Linked DNA regions of Marinagarivorans cellulosilyticus. The protein of the gene in region 1 interacts with the protein of each later gene in a pairwise test. Links are inferred from orthologs where the notes say so. Each region holds a gene or a part of one and is shown in the gene's direction. Other genes may lie near its edges. The genes, in order: dnaQ and dnaE.

Region 1 (3,165 bases):
AGCGTGGATGTGACTTTGATTCATCATGCGCTGGACTTTTCTGAAAACCCGCACCAGCTACTGAGTGAAGTAAGTCGAGTCACTATTGCTCATGGCCATATAGTCATTGTGGGCTTTGACCCTGTCAGTTTAACGGGGGCAATAAAGCCTTTTGCTCAGCTTGCTAACATTAGCCCATTCTGGCTTCGCCATAGCTTGGCAAGCCACCGGATTACCGACTGGTTAAAGCTGTTAGGGTTTGAGGCGAAAGAAACCTATCTGGGGCACAGTCTAACGCCGTTGATGTCTGCTAGAGAAAGCAAAATTGGGGCTAGCTTATACCGTAATACCCAGCTGCCTTTTGGGCACTTTTACTGTATTGTCGCGCGTAAAACAGTGGCTAGCATTCGGCCTATTAAGCCAGCTTGGGATACGCAAATCCTCAATGGTGTGAAAGGGGTTAAAATAGCGCCGCGGCCCATTACTGCAAAAGGTGCTGCCCGCCTGAGCTTGATTCGAGACATTGCAAACAAACAAGCAGCCGATACGCCTAGAGACTCATAATGGGCGGGTCGCGCGGGTTGGGCTTTGCAGGTTTTCTATAAATAATATTCTAAGAAGTGACTTTTGAAAAAAATTGAAATGTATACAGACGGTGCCTGCAAGGGGAACCCAGGCCCCGGTGGCTGGGGAGCAGTGTTGCGCTTTGGCGAGCATGAAAAGCACCTGCACGGTGGCCAAAAAAACACGACCAATAATCAAATGGAGCTAATGGCTGCGATTGAAGGCTTGAAAGCTTTAAGTGAGCCTTGCGAAGTTAAATTGACGACCGATTCGCAATATGTTCGCAAAGGTATTACTGAGTGGCTAAAAAACTGGAAGAAAAACGGCTGGAAAACGGCAGCCAAAAAGCCTGTAAAAAATGCTGAGTTATGGCAAGCATTGGACGAGCAGTGCGCTCGTCATAGTGTCAGCTGGTTTTGGGTTAAAGGCCACAGTGGTCACCCAGAAAACGAGCTCGCCGACCGGCTAGCGAATCGCGGCGTTGAGGAGTTGCGTTAATGTCTCGCCAGGTAGTATTAGATACAGAAACAACAGGCTTGGAGCCCAAGCAGGGGCACCGGATTATTGAAATAGGTTGTGTGGAACTGGTTAATCGGCGGTTAACCGGGCGGCACTATCATCAATACATTAATCCCGAGCGGGAAATTGATGAAGGTGCAATGGCGGTGCACGGCATCACTAACGAGTTTGTTGCGACCAAACCTGTTTTTGCGGCAGTAGTCGATGAGTTTCGCGAGTTTATCGCTGGAGCAGAGTTGGTTATCCATAATGCGCCGTTCGATGTTGGCTTTATGGATCACGAATTTGCTTTGCTTAATAGAGGGCTTGGCAAAACTGCTGATTTTTGCAGTATTTTAGACACGCTAGCGATGGCGCGTTACAAGCATCCAGGGCAAAAAAATAACTTGGATGCACTATGTAAGCGTTACGGAGTTGATAACTCGCAGCGGGATTTGCACGGCGCATTATTGGATGCAGAGATATTAGCCGACGTTTACCTGTTAATGACGGGCGGCCAGCGGGCCCTTGCATTAAGTGCGGATGAAGGCGAGGACGATAACGACAGTGGTAGTAATAATGTCGAGACCATCAAGCGACTCGATATGAGCCGCATCGCGTTGCCCGTGATTCGTGCTGATGCTACTGAACTCGAGGCGCATCAAAAAAAGCTCGAGGCGATTCAAAAAGCCTCTGGTGAGCAGTGCATTTGGTTGCGAAATGAAGGGCAGGAGCTTTAGGTCTGCCCATTAAATTCGAGTGATTTAACCGCTAACCAGTAAGGTGACGCAAGATACCCCAACAACACTTAGCACGACGGTATAGGGCAGCGCCATTAAGACCATACGGCCGTAGGACAACCTAATAAGCGGGGCAAGTGCCGACGTTAGCAAGAATAGAAATGCCGCTTGGCCGTTGGGGGTGGCAACGCTGGGTAGGTTGGTACCGGTGTTGATGGCTATCGCTAAATGCTCGAAGTGATCTCGGCTAATTTCCCCTGCTTCTAGTGCTTCTTGCACCTCGTTGATGTACACCGTGGCGACGAAGACGTTATCGCTAATCATCGATAAGACCCCATTTGCAATAAATAGCATTGGCGCCTCTGCGCTGTCTTCTAGTGCAAGTACTGCGTGGGTAATGGGGGAAAATAAATGTTGCTCATGGATAACAGCAACAACGGCAAAAAATACGACTAGCAGGGATGTAAAGGGCAGGGCCTCCTCAAAAGCATGGCCAATTTGATGCTCCTCTACAACGCCTGTAAAGGCGGTCAAAATGACAATAATCATCAATCCGATTAAGCCAACCTCAGCTAAATGGAGTGCTAAGCCTACAACCAAAATCAGGGCGCCAATGGCTTGAATGATAAGTTTTGCCGTATCGATATTGGTGCGTTGCGCATCTTGTTTTTTGGCAAAATCATTAAGAATGGTTCGCACACTGTCAGGGAGCTCGGCGCCGTAGCCAAAAGCTTTTGTTTTTTCTAGTATTAAGCATGTCATGACACCGGCAATTGCTGATGGAATGGAAACAGGCGCCATTCTGAGGAAAAACTCGGCAAAGTCCCAGCCGGCTTTTTCGGCGATGAGCAAATTTTGTGGCTCGCCGACCAAAGTGCAAACACCACCTAAAGCGGTGCCGACAGCGCCGTGCATAATTAAGCTTCTTAAAAAGGCCCTAAACTGATCAAGATCTGAACGGTGTAACTCCACAACACTATTATCGTCAGAGTGGTCGTGATCGGCCGCTTGGTTATTCAAACCCGAGGCCGCGCGGTGATAAACCGCATAAAAGCCGACAGCGACACTGATGAGTACAGCCGTTACAGTTAAAGCATCTAAAAATGCCGATAGTATGGCGGCCATAATAGAAAATATGGCCGACAACAGCATTTTTGAGCGGACGCCGAGCAGGATTTTGGTGAACGTAAAGAGCAGCAAATCCTTCATGAAGTAGATGCCAGCAACCATAAACATCAACAGTAAGATGACGGGGAAGTTGGAAACGACTTCGTGATATACCGATTCTGCGCTGGTAAGCCCGAGTATAACGGCCTCTATAGCGAGTAGCCCTCCGGGCTGCAGTGGGTAGCATTTAAGCGCCATCGCAAGAGTGAAAATAAAT
Region 2 (4,373 bases), 610 kb from region 1 along the record:
TGGCAAGCTTTATGGCGGGCTTCATGTCTGATGGTACTAGTCTGCGAATCTCATAGACTAGCTCGATCATGGGTTTGGTGAATTGCATAGTTGTATGGGCCATAGATTGTTGTGAGCACAAGGCTGGGGCATCAACAATCCTTTGCTTAATCGGCAAGTAAACAGGTGTAACGACTCTTACCAAGAGCGTACTCAGCTTGCGGCGCTGCACTCGCTGGTTGTTTTTCGTGCCATTAAGACCGATTGTTCCACTTGTTTGGTATTAAATCCACCTCTAATCGCAAAAAACTTGATTGTTTAATATTTTGTGCTACCGCTTTTCTGTTGATGCTCTTGTAGTTAATACATTACCCCAGTACTCGCGGCCTATAACTTGATCGTGCCAAGGCTGGCTTCTTTTATGTCGCTTGCGGGTTTATGCCGTTACAATGCCAAGCCACAGTAATTGTATATATGCACATCTATGACAGCCCCTTTTGTTCACCTTCGAGTACGCACTGAATTTTCTTTGGTTGATAGCATCGTTCGCATTAAGCCGCTGATAAAAACGGTAGTGGATATGAACATGCCGGCCTGCGGCATTAGTGATTTAACCAACTATTTCGGTTTGGTTAAATTTTATAAAGCGGCGCAGGGCGCAGGGGTGAAGCCCTTGGGTGGCTGCGACTTTTTATTGCGTATTGATGACGAAACGCCGCCCACGCTATTTACGCTTTTTGCGATGAATAACCAAGGCTATAAAAACATTTTAGAGCTGATCTCGCGGGCATACCAAAAAGGCCAGTATGGTGGCCAAGCGCTCGTACGCCGTGAGTGGGTAGAGGAGTGCAGCGGCGATGTTATCGCGTTATCCGGTGGGCGCGATGGCGAAGTTGGCATGGCTTTGGTGGCCGATCGCACCGCCCAAGCGCGTGAAATGTGTGCTTGGTGGCAAAAAACATTCCCTGACCGGTTCTACTTAGAGTTACAACGCACAGGCCGCCCCAACGAAGAGTTCTATTTGCATGCGGCGGTTGCGTTAGCGGGTGAGTTACAAGTGCCGGTAGTGGCGACAAATGATGTGCGCTTTTTAACGGCTGATCAGTTCGACGTTCACGAAGCGAGGGTGTGTATTGGCGAAGGGCGGGCTCTGGACGATCCACGCAGAGAAAAACGCTATTGCCCTCAGCAATATCTGCGTAGCCCCGAAGAAATGGTCGAGCTATTTAGCGACATTCCAGAAGCCATCGAAAATACAGTCGAAATAGCCAAGCGTTGTACGCTGGATATTCAATTGGGCAAATACTTCTTGCCAGAATACCCCATCCCAGAGGGCATGACTGAAGCTGAGTTCTTTAGAGAGTTGTGCGTTAAAGGCCTGGATAACCGCTTGAGCAAGCTAATGGATGTTAGCTTGCCAGACTTCCCGCAAAAGCGTATTCCTTATGATGAGCGTCTCAATTTCGAGCTGGATATTATTATTCAGATGGGGTTCCCAGGTTACTTTCTTATCGTAATGGACTTTATTCGCTGGGCGAAAGAGCACGATATCCCCGTTGGGCCTGGCCGTGGCTCGGGTGCGGGCTCATTAGTGGCCTATGTGTTAGATATTACCGATCTTGATCCGCTCGAATACGATTTGCTCTTTGAGCGATTTTTGAACCCCGAGCGGGTATCGATGCCGGATTTCGATGTCGATTTTTGCATGGATAACCGCGACAAGGTGATCGGTTACGTAGCCGATAACTATGGCCGCGATGCCGTAAGCCAAATTATTACCTTTGGTACCATGGCGGCAAAGGCTGTGGTGCGCGATGTGGCGCGCGCGCAGGGTAAGTCTTATGGCCTTGCCGATAAGCTTTCGAAGATGATTCCTGCCGATCCTGGTACAACGCTAAACAAAGCGTTTGAGCAAGAAGAGCCGTTGCGAGAATTTTTAGCCATTGACGAGGAAGCCCAAGAAATTTGGGATATGGCCTTGCAGCTCGAAGGCGTTACCCGAAACGTCGGTAAACACGCCGGTGGAGTTGTGATTGCACCGACAAAACTGGTGGACTTTGCCCCGTTATATTGCGATGAAACTGGCGCAGGGCTGGTGACGCAATACGATAAAAACGATGTGGAAGATGCCGGCCTTGTGAAGTTTGACTTCTTGGGCTTGCGCACGCTGACAATCATCGACTGGGCCAAAAAAATGATCGACCAGCGGTTAATCGCCAAAGGCGAACCGCTATTAGATATCAGTGCTATCGATCTTCAAGACGAGCCCACCTTTAAGCTACTTAAGCGGGCCGAAACCACCGCCGTATTCCAGCTGGAATCGCGTGGTATGAAAGACCTTATCAAACGCTTGCAGCCTGAAAACCTCGAAGAAATTATTGCCTTGGTTGCACTTTTCCGGCCGGGGCCTTTGCAATCGGGCATGGTTGATGACTTCATTAACCGTAAGCACGGTCGTGCGCCAGTTGCTTACCCAGATGCAAAATACCAGCACGAAAGCCTTAAGCCTATTCTTGAGCCTACCTATGGCGTAATTGTTTATCAGGAACAGGTGATGCAAATTGCACAGGTGCTGGCGGGTTATTCGCTCGGTGGCGCCGATATGCTGCGCCGTGCAATGGGTAAGAAAAAGCCTGAAGAAATGGCTAAGCAGCGTTCTACCTTCCAAGACGGTGCCAAAGATAACGGCATAGATCCAGACCTTGCGATCAAAATTTTTGACTTGGTGGAAAAGTTTGCCGGTTATGGTTTTAACAAATCGCACTCGGCGGCTTACGCTTTAGTCAGTTATCAAACTGCTTGGTTAAAGGCGCATTACCCCTCGCAATTTATGGCGGCGACCATGTCGTCGGATATGGATAAAACCGACAAAGTCGTTACCTTTATTGAAGAGGTGCGCAACATGGGAATTAACCTGTTGCCGCCAGATGTTAATAATGGCGACTTTCATTTTACAGTGGATGATGACGACAATATTATTTATGGCTTAGGGGCTATTAAAGGCTTAGGTGAAGGACCGGTTGAAGCCATTATTGAGGCAAGAAAGGCTGGGCCGTTTAAAGATCTCTTCGATTTTTGTGATCGCGTTGATGCACGCAAAGTAAATAAGCGCGCCTTGGAGGCGTTGGTGCGCTCTGGGGCTATGGATAATATTGGCCCCGGTGTAGATTACGATTACGACCGCGCAGTATTGTGGGCGGCCATTGCCGAAGCCGTTAAAACCGCCGAGCAAAGCGCCAAAAACGCCAGTGCAGGTATGGTCGACTTGTTTGGTTCTGTGGTGCCCGAATCCGATAATCGCGCTGATGTATACCAAGATTTTCGCCACATAAGGCGCCAGTCAATTAAAGAGCGCTTAAATGGCGAAAAAGAAACCTTGGGCCTGTATTTAACCGGGCACCCTATTGATGAATATGACGCAGAGCTAAAGCACTTAGTGTCGTCGCGTATTTCTAGTTTAGTACCCGATAAAAATAAACAAACGATTGCGGGCATGGTGGTGGCGTTTCGGGTAATGAAGACCAAGCGCGGCGATACCATGGCCTTTATTACCCTTGATGATCGGACCGGCCGAATTGATTTAGCTATCTTTGCCGACACCTATAATGATCACCGTGAAATTATTGTGAAAGATGCTCTGCTGGTTGTTGAAGGGCAGGTCAGTAACGATGATTACAGTGGTGGCCTTAAAATGCGTGCCGATACCATTAAAGGCTTTGATCAAGCGCGCGAGGCAAGGGTGGCAGGCTTACGTTTACGCCTAGATAACAATGAATTATCGGTAGATACCGTGAAGCAACTAAAGCAAAGTTTAACGGCCTTCTCGGGTGGCCAGTGCCCCGTTATGGTGAGTTTGAATACCGATTATGCCACCGCACAGTTGGCACTAGGCCAAGAGTGGCGAGTACGTGCCGCCGATGATTTACTGCAAAGCTTGCGCAGCAGCTTTGGCTCACAAGCGGTAGAGGTTGTTTACCGTTAATTTTGAGCAGCTTATTGCGGTGTGCGATCGCTCCTGCGCACCGCATTGGGGTATTCATCATGTCGCAATCACTTGTTCGCGTGAATATTCTACCCATTATCAACGCTTCAACTCTTAAATCGTGACTACAATCAATGGGGTGGCTGATATTTTGTTGCGTATTGGCTTGTGAATTTTTTACCTCGTACATTGGTATAACCAACGGTTGCTTTTATGAAGTCTCAAATATGCCTGCTATCGGCGTTACTAGCCGGTTGCTCAGCGTTCTCTTCGAGCGAATCGAAAACACCAGCAGAAAAAGGCCTGGCCGATTTAGCCGATATGCCTATTGGTATTGCGGTGAATATCGAAGGTAAAGCGCGTGATACCTTAAATAGCGCCGTTCGCCGCGCTATTGTAACGACGCACTTTG

Evidence for each region.
Region 2: the proteins of dnaQ (region 1) and dnaE interact in binary tests that used the Escherichia coli proteins (3 or more experiments, as listed by UniProt). The link is inferred for Marinagarivorans cellulosilyticus from one-to-one orthologs.

The regions. Positions count from the first base shown.
Region 1 is NZ_AP023086.1:3,178,138-3,181,302, forward strand. What follows is about bases 65-2,910. They hold dnaQ (DNA polymerase III subunit epsilon), read left to right. Parts: upstream 65-1,040; coding sequence 1,041-1,781; downstream 1,782-2,910. Other genes in these bases: MARGE09_RS12735 (methyltransferase domain-containing protein), read left to right, coding at 65-543; rnhA (ribonuclease HI), read left to right, coding at 607-1,041; nhaB (sodium/proton antiporter NhaB), read right to left, coding at 1,806-2,910. Also shown: more of MARGE09_RS12735, read left to right, coding at 1-64; more of nhaB, read right to left, coding at 2,911-3,165. UniProt on the Escherichia coli protein: DNA polymerase III is a complex, multichain enzyme responsible for most of the replicative synthesis in bacteria. The epsilon subunit contain the editing function and is a proofreading 3'-5' exonuclease.
Region 2 is NZ_AP023086.1:2,564,345-2,568,717, forward strand. What follows is about bases 108-4,161. They hold dnaE (DNA polymerase III subunit alpha), read left to right. Parts: upstream 108-463; coding sequence 464-3,961; downstream 3,962-4,161. In the rest of the region: MARGE09_RS10390 (hypothetical protein), read right to left, coding at 1-88; MARGE09_RS10400 (endo-1,4-beta-xylanase), read left to right, coding at 4,175-4,373. UniProt on the Escherichia coli protein: DNA polymerase III is a complex, multichain enzyme responsible for most of the replicative synthesis in bacteria. This DNA polymerase also exhibits 3' to 5' exonuclease activity. The alpha chain is the DNA polymerase catalytic subunit.